DNA from 2 places in the Anaerotruncus sp. 80 genome. Region 2 is predicted to be linked to the other one. Evidence: riboswitches for the same ligand, from Rfam matches in the RefSeq annotation. Region 2 holds a riboswitch; the other holds the start of a gene.
The links. Region 2 has a riboswitch for cobalamin ahead of D1155_RS07385 (GLUG motif-containing protein). Riboswitches for the same ligand answer to the same signal wherever they lie in the genome.

Region 1: another riboswitch for cobalamin. It lies ahead of D1155_RS08340 (hypothetical protein); the one in region 2 lies ahead of D1155_RS07385 (GLUG motif-containing protein).

The regions. Positions count from the first base shown of each region.
Region 1 is NZ_QWES01000014.1:16,450-24,356, forward strand. Features, by position in the region: gene D1155_RS08320 (fibronectin type III domain-containing protein) at 1-894, opposite strand, end outside; gene D1155_RS08325 (ECF transporter S component) at 919-1,851, opposite strand; gene D1155_RS08330 (ABC transporter ATP-binding protein) at 1,830-3,476, opposite strand; gene D1155_RS08335 (energy-coupling factor transporter transmembrane component T) at 3,449-4,357, opposite strand; gene D1155_RS08340 (hypothetical protein) at 4,347-5,393, opposite strand; cobalamin riboswitch at 5,477-5,669, opposite strand; gene D1155_RS08345 (hypothetical protein) at 5,814-6,113, shown strand; gene D1155_RS08350 (bacterial Ig-like domain-containing protein) at 6,249-7,907, opposite strand, start outside.
Region 2 is NZ_QWES01000012.1:55,671-63,577, reverse strand. Features, by position in the region: gene D1155_RS07385 (GLUG motif-containing protein) at 1-4,853, opposite strand, end outside; cobalamin riboswitch at 5,002-5,193, opposite strand; gene D1155_RS07380 (A24 family peptidase) at 5,271-5,978, opposite strand; gene D1155_RS07375 (basic amino acid/polyamine antiporter) at 6,117-7,523, shown strand; gene D1155_RS07370 (hypothetical protein) at 7,868-7,907, opposite strand, start outside.

The DNA.
Region 1 (7,907 bases), on a different contig from region 2:
AACCGGCTGATAGCCGTCCACCGCAGTATTTACATGTCTGAATCCGCCCTGCGGGTCATAGAAAGTCATCAGACCATCGATGGCGCTTTTTCCGTTCTTTACAAAACGTTCATCTTTTCCGGGATCAATGCCGAGAGCTGTCATCGCTATGATAACCTGTACGGTGCTTTCCGCATTTACAGTCCCCCACGAGCCAAAAGCACCCGTATCCTGCTGTAATCCTGACAGACACTGCACTGCTTTATCTACCGCCTTCTTTACTTCACTGCGACCGGTATACGGTGCCAGTGCCTGCAAAGCCATAGCTGTAATATCTACATCGGCCTTCTCTCCAGAAAGCGCAAATCCGCCGTCTGCAAGCTGCTGACGCAGAATTTCTTCAATCAGCTTATCTCTGGTAGTCTGCACCTTTACGCCTTTTACTTTTGGAATCTCGTAATTTTTGCAGTCCAGTGCAATCAGCGCCCAAATGGTGCCGTTGATGCCCTGCCATGTCACCTGATTGAAATCCGCCAGCTTTTCCAGCAGATTATAGCCGCCTACATTTCTCGGATCTTTTCCGATGGCGCTGAGCGCTAAAATCGTTCTGGAATACGCGGTATACTTCCTGTTGTGGAGCACGCCTTTGCATTCCTTTACGGTTTTCACGACATCATTGTAATAGTCGCCAAACAGCTTATCATTGAGATCCGCGCCGGAACGGGCCAGGCCCAGAATCATCCATTCCGTCCCGTAGGTAGCGCCTTTTTCAGCAAGCTGCTTTGTAATATACGTTTTTGTTTTTTCCAGTGCCTCATTATAAGGTGTATCACTGTCCGCCGCAAAGGCCAGACCTGTCATCTGCGACAATAGCAGACAAAAAGCAACCAATAAAGTTAAAAGTTTTCGTTTCATGATTTCCTCCATTATACGACTCAATTACTTATATATCCCGTACTTTATTTTAATTCTCTCCAGCTTCTTTATGATGCTGTTTCCAAACAGGAACACACACAGAGCCGCTGTGCTGGCGTGATAGAAATCGTAGGGCACACCGGAGATGTAAAGCACTCTCATTCGCTCGATGGAAAGCTCTGCGCCCGGAGCCCCTGCCGATGTTACCAGCGCGCATATATTCATAATTCCGCCGTAAATAACAAAGGTCGTGATAAAAGTAAATATCGCCAAAGTCACTCCGTCCACCGGCAGCCTCTTTCGCTGCAGTAAAATGCCGGCAAACAGCCCTAAAAATCCGAAAACATAAAGCCGCCAGCCAAAGAATGTTTCATCTGTGCCCGGCCAAATCTGATAGCACACATATGCTGCCAGTATGCCGAATATTACGCACAGTACCGGCCCCATCACCACCTTGAAGTGACGGGATTTCAGTTCATCCAAATCCACTTTGTTAAATGCCAGACCTGCCAAAAACCCCAGAATTCCCCAGCAGAACATCTGCCATGGCAGCCAGGGGCCCTGCCCCAAATAGAAGTTGCAGACAAATCTTGCCACAGCGCCGATGAGAAATCCCGCCTCCGGCCCTAGAGAAATTCCCGATATGATAATCATGGCCGTACCGATTTGCAGGGGCAGTGTAATGTGACAAAACAGCTGCAGCACCACGGTCAGCGCCGACATCATGGCGATTAGAACGATTTCCCTCGCTTTAGGTTTTCTCTTTTCAAAAACCATAAAGAAAGGCAGCATAGTATAGACCAGCAGAATCATGCTGACTACCATATATTTACTCTTTCCGAACTGCATTCCAATCAGGATGGTCAGCGGCATTGCAAGAAAAATCAGGGCAGCCGACACCAGCGTCCGTTTGCGGTGTGCTGCTTCCACCTGGGTTATATTGTAGCTTTTAGCCATGCAGCCACCTCCTCACAGGTGATACCGTCCGGCTTCCACTGACGAATAATCTTGTTTGCCGTCGTCGTGTAAAAACTATTGCCGGAGAAGAAGGTTTTCGGGTCTCCCATGGATACGATGTCGCCGTCGAAAAACATAGCGCATTGATCCGCATATTCCGCGCAAAATTCCACATCGTGGGAAACCATGAAAATCGTCACGCCGCTTTCCACCAGCTTCCGCAGAATCTCCGCCAAAGTCCGCTTAAAAAACGGATCCAACCCCTTGGTCGGTTCATCCAGCAGAAGAATTTTCGGCTCTAACAGAAGAATTTTTCCAAGCGCCAGCCTCTGCTGTTCTCCTCCTGACAAATCGTAAGGATTTGCTTTTCGCAGGTGCTCTATTTCCATCAGCTGCAGCATGGAGTTGACACGCTCTACTCTGCTGCTGTCAGATATTTTCATATAGTGCAGGGCTTCCAGCAGCTCCTCTTCCACGGTAATTTCCGTGAAGAGCGCCTGCGGATTCTGCGGCAGCATGGACATGACGTTTCTGTCAGTCTTCACCGTACCCCGCTGGGCTTTCAAAATCCCGGCAATCATTTTCAGTGTCGTGCTCTTGCCGGTTCCGTTTCCGCCAAGAAGGCAGTACCACTGATTTTCCTCTACAGAAAGATTCAGTCCCCGCAGCACCTCTCCGCTCTCTTTACTGTATTTAAACCAGAGGTCTTTCACTGTGATAACTTCTTTCCCCTTTGGTGCCGCCGGTGTCTCCTGCGGCGGTGCTGCTTCCACAGCGGCCTTTCCTTCCAGCAGTTCTACCGCCTTAAGCCTGCCCTCTCTGATGGTCAGCGGACTCTTCTCATCCGGCAGAACGCTTGAAAAAATCCTCATTACTGCCGGAAGTCCGTAGAACATCGGATGTCTTTCTGCCTCAGATTCTCCTGAAAGGAATTCTCCGATTCGTCCCGGCTGGTCAAAGGCGATTACATTGCCCTGATCCATGACCATAACCTTATCTGCCATAGGAAAGATTTCCTCAAGACGATGTTCTGATATGATGATGGTCGTACCAAGGTCTCTGTTGATTTTATAAATCGTAGATAAAAATTCCGAAGCAGCAATGGGATCCAGCTGGGAAGTCGGTTCATCCAAAATCAAAAGTTTCGGCTGCATCGCCATGATAGACGCCAGATTGAGCAGCTGCTTCTGTCCGCCGGAAAGCTCACTGACATTCTTGCGGAACCAGCCCTGAATATCAAAATAACTTGCCATTTCCGCAACCCGGCGTTTAATGGACGCATTGTCCATACCCAGACTTTCAAGGCCGAAAGCCAGCTCATGCCAAACCTTGTCGGTGACAATCTGATTGTCCGGATTCTGCTGCACAAAACCGATTTCTGTCACGCTGCGACGGTCTTCAAGGTCCGCTACAGGCTCTCCGCAGTACAGTACTTTTCCTTCCAGATTGCCGTAAGGAATCAAATTTTTCTTCAATTGTTTCAAAAGCGTACTCTTTCCGCACCCCGACTTTCCGCACAGCACAATAAATTCGCTGGGCTGTATGGTAAAGCTCACATCATTCAGGGCATTGCCTTCCGCAAGGGGATAGGAAAAAGTCACATGTTCAAGTCTAATTGTTTCCATTTATATTCTCCTATGATGTCGATAATCATTGGTGACGCCGCTAAAATTACATAACTAAGTAAAACAAGTGCTGTTGTCAAATCCAGCTGCGGAAATACCAGTTTCGGATAAAAGTACATATTGGTAACGCCCAGATAAGCGCCGATCAGCACAGGCGCTGCCGTCACCGCCATCAGTATCAGCATGGCGATATCTCTTCTGGAAAATTTGAAGAGATGAAAACTGGTTCTTCCTTTCAGCCCGTATCCTCTGGCTTCCATGGAGTCTGCACTTTCGATAGAGGCCTCTAAGGACCATGCAATCAAAATGGATACCTCTTTCAAAAGCTGTCTGGCGCGTCTGATTAAATTTCCCTCAGCGTGACTGCGTTTCATGCACTTCTGCCCCAGGGTAATTTCCGCAAAGCGGTTTTTGAGCAGAGGAATGAACCTGAAAATCATGGACAGAGTCAGCCCCAGCACAGGCGCGACTTTGCCGAAAAGATAAATCAGTTTATCCGCTGTAATAATCACATTGAAACAGGAAAACCACACCACAACGGCGATGAGCATAATCGCAGAAGCAAAGCCATAAGCGATGGATTCCGCCGTAATCCGGTTGGTGTTGATGTAAAACAGCACCGTTTCCCCGTTATTGTTAAAAAACATATTGATAATCACCATGATAAGAAGCATTGCCAGAGACACCGAAAGGTTCAGTTTCAGGCTTTTGAAACCTTTCAGCACAAAGGCGTAGCTCCAGGAGAACACCAGGGTCACCGCCAAAAAGTACGGTGAAATGGAGAACATGGTAATACCTATCACCAATGCAAAATATGTGATGTTGACCAGGGGGTGATAAGAGCAGAATTCTGCGGTTTCACCGAGCCCTTTATTCTCCATGGGCCTTCGCCTCCTTTAAGATTTTATAGTATTCTTCCGGCTTGATGTCAATCTGATACAGCGCATTGACCCAGGACCCGCAGACTTTGTGCAATCTGCTGCGTATTTCTTTCGGCAGTTCCCTTGACAGCGGCGGTCTTCCGATTTCCCGGTATAAAGCGCTCAGCTCCGCAAACATCGCTTTATCCTCGTCATGCAAGTTCAATACTTTGTAAAGACATCCCTGAGTTCCCGCCGTATGGCTGTGACGGTTCTCAGATTTTCTGTAATCAATATAGATGTTTTGAAAAGGGTTCTTCGCTGCAACAGGTCGAAGACCGATTTGAAATAAGGCATTCCGCCAGGAACCGCAGCGTGTGATCAGCGCTTTCTTTAATGACGGCTCCACGTCTCCATGAGCAGGACTTCTGCCCAGCTTATATGCACATGCTTTTACCTCTTCCAGCATAGCAAGATATTCCGGCTCTAAATCTTCAATTTTATATACGCACTTTTCGTTGAGCAATTGTGGGGTGACGCCAGCTGCCTTTAGTACCTCGGCCCAAAGCTTGTAATGTTTCTTCAAATCAGCGCAGACCTGCGGCATATCTCCCGGATGCGGAAATCTACCAAGCTGAATCGCCTTCTCTCGTACCTGCTGCAGAAGCGCATTCTTATGTGCCTCTGCAGCATCCTGTGCTTCCATAGATGCGCCGCCCTTTCCTGCTGCTGTAGAAAGCCCCGCTAATCTGAGTGCATAAGGCCACTTGCCGAATCTGCGCTTAATATATTCGCGCATAACCCAGAACACTTCCTTCTGCGAGGGTGTATGATTCAGTTCTCTTGCAATATCACGCAGAAACTGCAGTAATTCCTCCTCACTGAAACTTTCGTAAAGCATTTTTCCGTCTTTACTGCCCAGCGCATAATGCTGCCAGACAGAAGAATCTCGATTTCCCATATGATATTTTTTATCAGGCTGTCTGCAAAGCACCGTCAGCAAGTACTGCTTATATTGCGTTGTTTCTCTTTCAGCAATCAACTTACCTTCCTCCATATCACAAAATCGAAAAAAGCTGTAACACAAAAGTGTTACAGCCCGTTTTTCTGTAGGTTTTATTTGCTTGGCCAATAACCGTCAGCCTCTTCAATATTCCATGCAGGTCTTCTGGCTCAGAAATCATCACACTACTATCCTTCCCAACGTTTTACTACAAAACGCCAGTGGTTTCTTAGCAGCACTCCTTCCATACAGCGACGGCAACCGCGCAGGACTCACACCTGCTTCCCTCTTAGCTGACAACTCGTCAGAACATGAAATGGTTTCATTCAGTTGTTTCAAATAATTCATCTATAGTATAGCACAAGCGGAAAACTTTGTACAGTATAAAACGTTCCCTCCAAATCAGGTTACCATTTTTACAAAGTATTTTCTCAAAACGGACCTGACAACACGTTTCTCCATTGAGGCTGCCGTATGGCAAATTCATCACAGGTATATAAAATCGATTTTATCATAACTCTACTAAATGTCACTACCTCTGGCATTGCAAACTGTTTTATAAAAACTGACCATGATACCATTCACTATGAAATTACGCTCGTACGAAAACCCAAAGATTGCCCTTTCTGCGGCGGCTTGATGATTGAACACGGTCATAAAGTAAAGATAATCAATCATCCTGCTCTTAGAAACACAAGCGGCGTCATTGTCTACCGTGCAGACAGATATCTTTGCAAAGACTGCAAAAGAACTTCTTTCCAGGAAAAGGATTAACGAACAGAAAAAGAGCACTCTAGGCTGCCATTTCAGCTTGAAGTGCTCTTGATTTTTCAGTCTGCTGCCCATACGATAGTTTAGACTACCATAATGTTAAAGTGATAGCTCTTTTCTCATACAGAAAGACCGAAATTACTTCTTCCAGATTCTGTTCGCATATTTACACTGCTTCAGCGCAGTCTTCGCAACCAGTTTGCCGTCCTTATCATAGACTCTCAGCTGCGCTTTGTAATAGTACATCTGTCCCTTCTTACCAATAGTGTTGGTATAGGTCTTTGCGCTCTTTGTCAGTATGCTCTTGTATCCTGACGCTTTCTTTGTGGAACGGAAATAGGTGTATTTTACAGTGTATCCCATTTCTTTCAGTTCTTTGATTGCCTCTGTCGTTGCTTTATCTGCTTTTACAGTAACTTTTACGTTTTTCTTAGAGGTTCTTGCTGAACGTGCGGTCAGCTTTATCTTGGAGACGAGGCCTTTGACAGCTTCAGTCCCCGGATCCAGCGGTGTGTCCGGATCGTCAATGTCTGTATCTCCTGGATTTTCCGGATCCACAACCGGCGGTTCCCATTTAGAAGCATCCTCTTCCCTAGTATAATCATCTGTGTAATGTAAAACTATTACATTTCCGTTCTCCAGATACTGTTCGCTTACTCCGAATTCCGGATGTTTTCCGTTTATGGTATACATCCAGCCTGAATTCCTGCCGTTATCCATTTCTGCAAGAGTCAGGCTGCCCTTTGTTACAGCGGAAATATAATTGCCGCTCGGAATGGTAAAGCTGATATCTGTTCCCTCTACTGCTTTCTGAAGTGCATCCCAGACAGTTGCATTATTGCTCACACTGATTGTCTTTGTATCCAGCCATACTGACAGGTTATTCTGAGACAGGGTGTGTGTATCTCCCGCCTCTCCGTGGAGTGTATCGCCCAGAATTTTCACGCTGACAGTAATATCGCTGCCTGCAGGATTCATCACAGTTACGTTAATCACTGCGCTGACACCCTCGTATACCAGTTTCACTTCCTGGCTGCCTCTTCTTGATGAATTGAAGTTTTCTACTTTGACGTCACTTGGCTTCAGTTCCTTTGTTTCACCGGTGTGATATGTAGCAGTAATTGTCATGCCGTTAAAGGAGAATGTTTCACCAACAAAATACTCAGTTTTGTATTCGCCGGAAATCTTTAAATCAATTACAATCGGCTCCTTCTGGTCATCAGAATAAGTCAATCTTACAGCATCTGCGCCCAGCGGGTCATCAGTTCTATTGTGATTAGGCTTTGTAAATCCGGAAATGTTCGGTTTCTCGACAGATGTATCGACGTAAGTCGCACCGCTTTCTGTCTCATGTGTCTTGCAACTGGTATCTACGTACTGAACAAAACCGATGCCCTTTTCCGCGCCGCAATCACCAGCATAGTAATTTCCGGCAATGTTGTCGTATTTATTCAGGCTTGTCAGATAGCCGATTACACCGCCGACATAAGCATTTTCTTCCGTTGCGGAAACCGTTCCGGTAAATTTGTTCAATTTAAAGGTTCCGGTTTCCCAGTTCTGATTTACATAATAGTCTGCGCCCATGATACCGCCGACATAGTTCTTACCTGTAACGGTTCCGGAAGAAACGTTTCCTTCCACATAGATTCTTTTGCCGTTTGGTGCTGTTTCATTTACATATCCACCCCCGATAATACCGCCAGCCTGATTGCCGGAAGCAATCACAGTGCCGTCGAAGGTACAGTTCTTTACTACGCACGCGCCCATGGCATTATCTCTTGAGCCGACGATACCGCC
Region 2 (7,907 bases):
GACCATTTTGCGACAGCGCCGTCCCATCTCAGATTGTACGGTTGTCTCAAATGGTTATAGCATGCATCTTCGTTTTCTGCATTTAGATCAGCTGCCATCGCTGTATCTAAAAGGATCATCTCAGGTGTTACGTAGTTACTATCCTCTTCTGCCACAGGGTTTACTGTTACATAATAACGCCCTTCACCGGCTTCTATAATATCTTTGCTGAAATCATACGTTTCTTCAGTGACACCTGACACATCCTTGATCTTCTCCACTCCTGGCACATAGTAACCCAGAGCGATATCATGCTTGCCATCGTTCACAAGTCCCAGCAGAAATTCTGCCCGTTTATTCTCAGCGCTTTCTGTCTTTCCATCAGCTTCCTTTGCCTGCTGTACTGCATCTTCCAGCTGCTCAAAGAAGGCATATTCAGCTTCGGTCATGGCATCAATAATCTTCTGTTCATCAATGCACATCAGTTTCTGTCTTGCATTTAAAGCTTCACTGCGAAATTCTGCCAATTCCTCTTCCGATAGATTTTTCCATACAAAGCCTTCCCTCCAAAGGGATAAAGTATAGCTTTCTGCATGGGCTACTTTATCCCATCTTACGACCTGCCGATGAAGACGCATCATACCTTCTTCCAGGCTGTCAGGATTAAGGTACCTTTCCTCAAAAGCTTCCCAAGCTACATTCTGTGCCGCTTCCAGGGTGATCGGAGCCTCTGGTTCACTTGCTTTCTGCCAAGCCAGGATTGGATATCCATCGTTAGTGCCCGCTGCAGTTTTCCAAAGTACCGGCTGCCTGTCACCGTTCAATGTATCCGCCAATTCCTGCAGCTGCGCTGCACTTACTGCCTGCGCCTTGCTGTCTGCAGAAAGGGTATTCAGATAGTAAATATCCGCTATAGAAGCACTGTAACTGCTCACTGTACCAAAGGCTGCGTTTCCGCCATTTACCTGTCCTATGGTATAGCCTTTTTCAATGTCAGCAGCTGCATAAGCGACCAGACCGCCCACATTGCCGCTGGTACCAGTAACTGTGCCTGTGTTGTAGATGTCGGAAACTTTGCCATTGGCATGACCGATGACGCCGCCTACATTTTGCTTTCCGGAAACTTCGCCTGCATTATAACAAGAAGATACGACTGCATAATAGTTATATCCAGTAATGCCACCGATCTTTTCTGCCTGACTGCCGCTGATGGTTCCATAGTTAGAGCAGTTTTCCACGCTTCCGTCTTCCACTTCACCTACAATACCGCCGACATAATATTTATAGGCAGTTGCTGTTAGCGTAACATTTGCATAGTTATGGCAGTTTACTATATCAACATAATCACCATAACCCAGGATTCCGCCCACAAAGCCGTAGCTGCTGCTGACGTCGCCTTCTATTGTCAGATTTTCAATCACCGCATGTTTACTGCTGGTACCCTTGATATAACCGAAAAGTCCCGCATAATTGCTGTCTTTTTCGACTTTCAGACCAGTAATCTTATGCTCTGCACCATCAAAAGTGCCTGCATAGTTACAGCTTGTCGTGCCAATAGGCTGCCAAAGATTTTCGCCCAGATTGATATCATCGGTCAAAACCGCATCATAATTCTTGCCGGTTCCGTTATTGACCTGTGCTGCAAACCACGCCAGTTCTTCTCCGGTAGAAATCTGATATACGCCATCCTTCTGCACCGGTTCATCCATTGACTCCCCGTCCCAGGCAGTGGAAATCACCATAAAGACAGGTACAGCAGTATCGCTGTCTTTGATGGATATGGTTCCTTTGACGGTTGCATAGCCTTTTGCCTTTACGGTATATGTATAGGTTCCTTCCGGCAAAAGGTAGCTTCCATCTTCTTCTGCTGCCATGATATTTTCGCCGTTCATCACCGTGATAACCGCTGTCACACCGTCAGGGATTCCCATAAAGGTTACACGATAGCGCAGTGCATCCTGCAGAATGATATTCTCTGAGATGCCGGTTTCACCAGCTTCCGCCGTCACGTGAATGGTTCCAGTTTCAGTAGTTTTTCCGAAGGCTTCTGCCGTATATTTGTAATCTCCTTCTGTCAGGGAATAAGTGTAAGTTCCATCTTTTTCATCTGCTGCTGCAACGGTTTCTCCTTCAGCATCTTTTAAAATCAGCTGTGCGTCCTTAGGCTCCACCGATAACACTACCTGGTATCTTGGCGTGGTATCCTGCCAGCTTAAAATCGGATATCCATCGTTAATCTGTGGTTCCATATCTTTTAGGAACCCTGATCCCAAGAGCGCCACAAAATCACCTGATTTTAATTCCGCATCGGTCTTTGCTTCTGCATTGGTGTCACTTCCGACAATATCCAGATAATACAGATTGCTAACCGCTCCAGAATTTTTCTTTCCCACTGCAGGGTGTGTATCGGAGCCTGTTGAAATCACGTTTCCTATAGTATAGCAGTTGGTCACCGATGCGCTGTAGTCGTCAATCAATCCAACTAAACCGCCCGTCTGACCTACTGTATTAATCACATCACCTCTATGGTAACAATCTGTGATCGTTGTTGCATAATAGATTCTGCCAACCAGACCTCCAACATTAAAGCCATTACCGCTGACAGTTCCTAGATGTGCGCAGCCCGTCATTGTCAGCATGCGTCCGCCGACATAGCTGACTAAACCGCCGACATGCCCTTTACCGCTTACATTAACACTGCTCAGACAATTTTCTATTACAGTATTAGCCCCTGTCTGCGCTGCCAAGCCTGCTGTATAGTCTCCGCCTTTTACACTTCCGCTAATGGTCAAATTTTTTATCTCTGCTTCACTGACATATCCGAATAGCCCCTGATAACTGCTTTCAGAATCAATAAAGAGTCCGGAAATCGTATGTCCGTTGCCGTCAAAGACCCCCTTGAACGTTCTGCTGCTGGAACTTCCAATCGGCGTCCACTGTTCTTCTCCTAAATCGATGTCCTTTGTCAGAATGACCTGCATTCTGCTGTTATAAACGCCGTTGACTTCCTGTGCCAGCCATGCCAAATTTGCTCCGCTTGCAATTTCATAGAAGCCGTCTGCATTTTTATTAGGCGCTTCCACATCATCGCTGCCACCCCAGGCAGTCTTTGCGGTCAGCGGAATGGTGATAGTTTTTGTACCGTCAGCTGTTTCTTCCGCTAGACTGATTTCGCCTGTTACTTTCGCATAATTACTGCTTCTAAAATTATAGCTGTAGTCGTATCCAACAGGCAATTTATAAGTCAAGCCATCGGTTTCCGGCTCTATTGACCTATCACCTGCTGTTACGGTCAATTTGCCATTTTCAATTTCCTGTCCGTAGAACTCATCGTCATAATTAAAAGTAACTGTGTATATAGGGTTTGCTTTTAACGCAATTTCCGTCTCTTTTGCAGCTCTGTCAATTGTGACTTCGCCTTCCTTCGGAGCATAGCCAAAGGAGCTCACTGCATAGGTATACGTACCGTTTACTACTTCGTAAATGTGCTTCTGTGCATCCTTTGGCGTCAGAGCTTCTCCATCAGCATCCTTTACCAGAAGGTCTGCTTCCCCCGGAGCCAGACTGAAGGACATATCATAAACATTTTGTTCCAGCGTAATCTTCTGAGTGATGTCTTTTTTGCCTATGACGATAGTGCCTTCCCTGTCGCCGTAATCTGTAATGTCATCTCTCTGAGACACACAGTAAGAATGAGAACTTCCTGATGGAAGAGATGAGAAGGTGTACACGCCGTCTTCGTTTTCTTGCTGTTCTTCACCGTCAAAGATGAGTTTAGCATTTTCCGGCACTAACTGCAGAGTGATACTGTAAGTAGCATTGGGATCCTGCCATTTCAGAATCGGATAGCTTCCCGTCTGATTCTGAAAGCTGCCGCCCAGTTGTCCTGCAAGACTCTCCATTTCTTTTGTAGATTTTCCCTCAATAACTGCCGATCTCAGATTTGTTGCTTGATCTCCTGTATACTTCGTACTGTCATAGTAACAGTTTTCAATATCTACAGCACAAGAAGAAGATCCAGCATAGGCAAATCCATAAAGATACGCATCTTTTCCTACCATGTCCGCTGCTGCATAAGAATTTTTTATAGTACGAGTATATGCGCTGTACGAATTACCAATCTGTCCAATAAGTCCCGCGCCTGACCCGTTTTTTGTGTCGATGGAAACATCCGCATAACAATCTGCCACAGTCCAGCTGCAGTAGCCGCTGATATTTCCCACAAGTCCGCCCAGATAGGAAGAACTGTATGCGTAGCTGCCCGCTGTCAGTTCTGCCCTTGCAAAGGAGCTTTCTATGGTGCAATTATCTCCGATATAGCCAACTAAACCGCCCATATTAACCGCCTGACTGGTGGTACACACAATAGTTCCATTTAAAACACCGCAATTACTGATACTCGCAGCGCCGCTTATTTTTCCTGCCAGTGCGCCAACGCCATAGCCGGAGCCGCTGGATACTGCATTGGTAATACTGCAATTCTCCAGCATTACTCCGGTAACCTCTGCGCCGCTTCCCAGTTCTGCAAACAGTCCGGTATTTCCCGAAGACGTAATGCTGAGATTTTTAATCGCAAATCCGCCTCCGTCAAAGGTTCCGCTTCTCAAGCCGTTAATCGGCCGCATATCGATACCCTCCATATCGATATCCGCCGTAAGACGATAACAGCCGGTCAGTGTGGTTCCACCCAGCGATGACAACTGCTGCCCGTCAGAAATTAAATAAGGATCTGCTTCTGTACCCGATCCTGTTATCTCTGATACAGTCTGTGCTTCTGGTATATCTGCAGCAAAAACGCCTGCCGGCGCCATACTGATCAGCATCGTCACGATTAGAAACACTACCAGAAAACGGTTCCCTGTTTTTCTTCTCATGTCCTTTCCTCTCTTTCTTCAATTCATCATTTATCTAAACACCTTACCGGTGATCTATACAAAATAAAAAGACTGTAAAAAAGCATTCTCCACTTTCTCACAGTCCGTATTCCTGTACAAAAAATACTTCTAAATGTTCCTCCGACATCTACAAGTTGTCCTCTCGTGCATGTCTCCTGGCTCAACGCTAAACCGTTCTGTCTTCCTTCCCAAAAGCCATATTGGCTCCAGTGGCATTATAGGCAGAACTCACGTCTCACAGTGGCGGGACCGCGCAGGACTCTCACCTGCTTCCATCTTAGCTTTCTCAAGACGAAGTACAAACACTTAAGTCTTGGAAAGAACACGAAATTATTCTGACATTTTATTCAATTGTAATATATTCTACCCTTATCAGAGAAGATTGTCAAGGCTCTTTTATAGGAGCAGTACCGGCATGTAATCCCACAAAAAAATCAAATGGATTGCCGCGGCCAGTGCAATATACGGCGCCATCGCAACAGTATCAGTGCGTTGGATTTTCTTTCTCACAAGAAGCCAGATTAGATGCCCAGCACTAAAGAGTATAGTCATCACAAATATCAGCAGTATTCCCCGAAGGCCGGCAATCAAACCCAGCGCCGCAAAAAGCTTGATATCTCCGCCTCCAAGAGTATCCCTGCAATACGCCAGCTTGCCAAGTAGTGCAGTGGCACCCATAATACCAAATCCGGCAAGCCCTCCATACAAACAGTCTTTCCATCCATCATGAAAGGCAATAAATCCCATGGCGGTTACCGCAAGAAGCAGTACCAGCTGATCCGGTACAATGCGGTACTTCGCATCAGCCACGGCAATCTCCAAAAGCAGCCAAAGACTGCAAACTGCCGCCACCGCAAACTGCCAATCGTCTATTACCAATTTAATATCGATGACGACAAACAGCATGGTAAGTATAAACTTCCATGGGTAACTTTTGATGCGCTGTGTATATGGATCTTTCAGTGCATCGGATGGCTCCTCGTCATAGTCGCAAAGCCACTGCGCCGGCATTTTGTTAAAGAAATATACTGCGCCGTTTCCTGCGAAAACGCCGACCAGAATCGCCGCAAGACATTTTATAATTATGATTAATGTATCAGTCATGTTTTTTCTCTCTTTCTCACTTGGTATCTTACCACAAAATTGCATCTCGCAAAACAAGTTTCTGCGTCTTTCTACGTATAAGCGATTCGCCTTCTGCACATAGTATCAGTAACTTTATTTGATTGCGAGGAATTTATCATGCAGGACAAACAAGGTCTTGGACTTTTTAAACTAACTTTTTTTGCCATCGGTACAACGCTGGCAAGCGGCGTTTTCAACATGTTCAGCGATATGGCAAGAAACGGCGCAGGCACTCTTTCTGTACTTATTGGCTGGGCCATCGCCGGTATCGGCATGTACAGCCTTGCCATGTGCTTCAACAGGCTCAGTATCGTAAGACCCTCTCTAAAAAGCGGCATTTTCGCCTATGCAAAAGAGGGTTTCGGCGCTTACATCGGATTTAATTCCGCCTGGGGCTATTGGATTAGCGCGATTTTATCGCAAGTGTCTTTTGCGACTCTGCTCTTCGCTGCGCTAGGTCAGTTCATGCCCCTGTTTGCCGGCGGCAACAATCTGGCTTCCATCGTCTGCGCATCTATTGTGATTTGGGGCTTCACTTTTCTTGTGATGGGCGGCGTGCAGGAAGCGGTTACTATTAACACGATTATCGTCATCGCCAAAATCATCCCCATTTTTGCATTTATTCTATTTGTTATTTTTCTCGGTGCTTTTGATCTGGATATTTTTCTGGACAATTTTATGGGCGAGGATACCGGCTATTCCCTGGGCAAACAAGTGCTGGAAACCACCTACACTACAGTTTGGATTTTTACGGGAATTGAGGGAGCGGTCGTCATTTCCGCCCGTGCAAAATCGACTGCTGTCTCTGGGAAAGCCACTACTCTTTCCTTCCTGTCACTGCTGATTCTCTATGTACTGATTTCTATTCTCAGCATGGGTATTATGCCAAGAAGCGAACTTGCCTCTCTGGGCGACCCTGCTATGGCTGGACTTCTTTCCTATGTTGTCGGACCTTTCGGTGCAACCCTTATCAACATCGGTGTAATTATTTCCATCGCCGGTGCCATGTTTTCTTATACGATTGTTACCGCCGACAGCGCCTATGCGCCAGCCCTGCAGGGCTGCTTTCCTGCTTTTCTCCGGAAGGAAAACCAGCGCCATGCGCCCAGCGGTGCGCTGCTTCTCACCGCAGCCATCATCCAGGTGCTGCTGATTATCATTTATTTCCAGTCTTCTACCTATCAGGCGCTGTATACCCTGGCAACCAGCGCCATTATGATTCCATTCGTGCTCTCTGCCCTGTACTGCCTGAAAACCTGCTTTGAAGACAGCCGCACCGGACACAGGACTGCCGGTTTCAAAGACTGGTTCATTTCTACACTTGGCGTCATCTACGGCTTCTGGATGCTGTACGCCACAGGTATCAGCAATATCATCATCTCAGCCCTGATGTTTGCGCCTGGTGCCTTGTTCTACTTCTGGGCTCGCCGTGGGTCTCACGAAAAATTCTTTGGAAGTGCACTGGATGTCGGTGTCTTTGTCATCATCATGGCGGGATTTGTGTATTCCTTGGTGTGGTTTTAGGCGAAATGACACTTTCGTTCAAAACTTAACTTAAAGTGTCATTTTTAAAAATCGTGTAATCGATAAAATGGCACTTTTATTTTAATTCTATTACCATTGTGTCACTTTTCAATTGAATAGAGAGATTTCTCCTATATGAAATGTATTTCCTTCAGTTTATACCACAACCAAAATCTCTCATTTCTGAGTTTTTCCCGGTAACTATGCACTTCAACCTTAAAATTATGACACTATCTCCAGCTAATTCATTGCATTGTGTCACTTCCCCAAAAACCAGATTCTAAAAAATGACACACCCATATCAAAGCTTTACCAAAAGTGTCAAATCTGCAAAAACCAAAACTCTATCTGAAGTAGGGTAGCAGTTGCGTCCTTACAATTTCA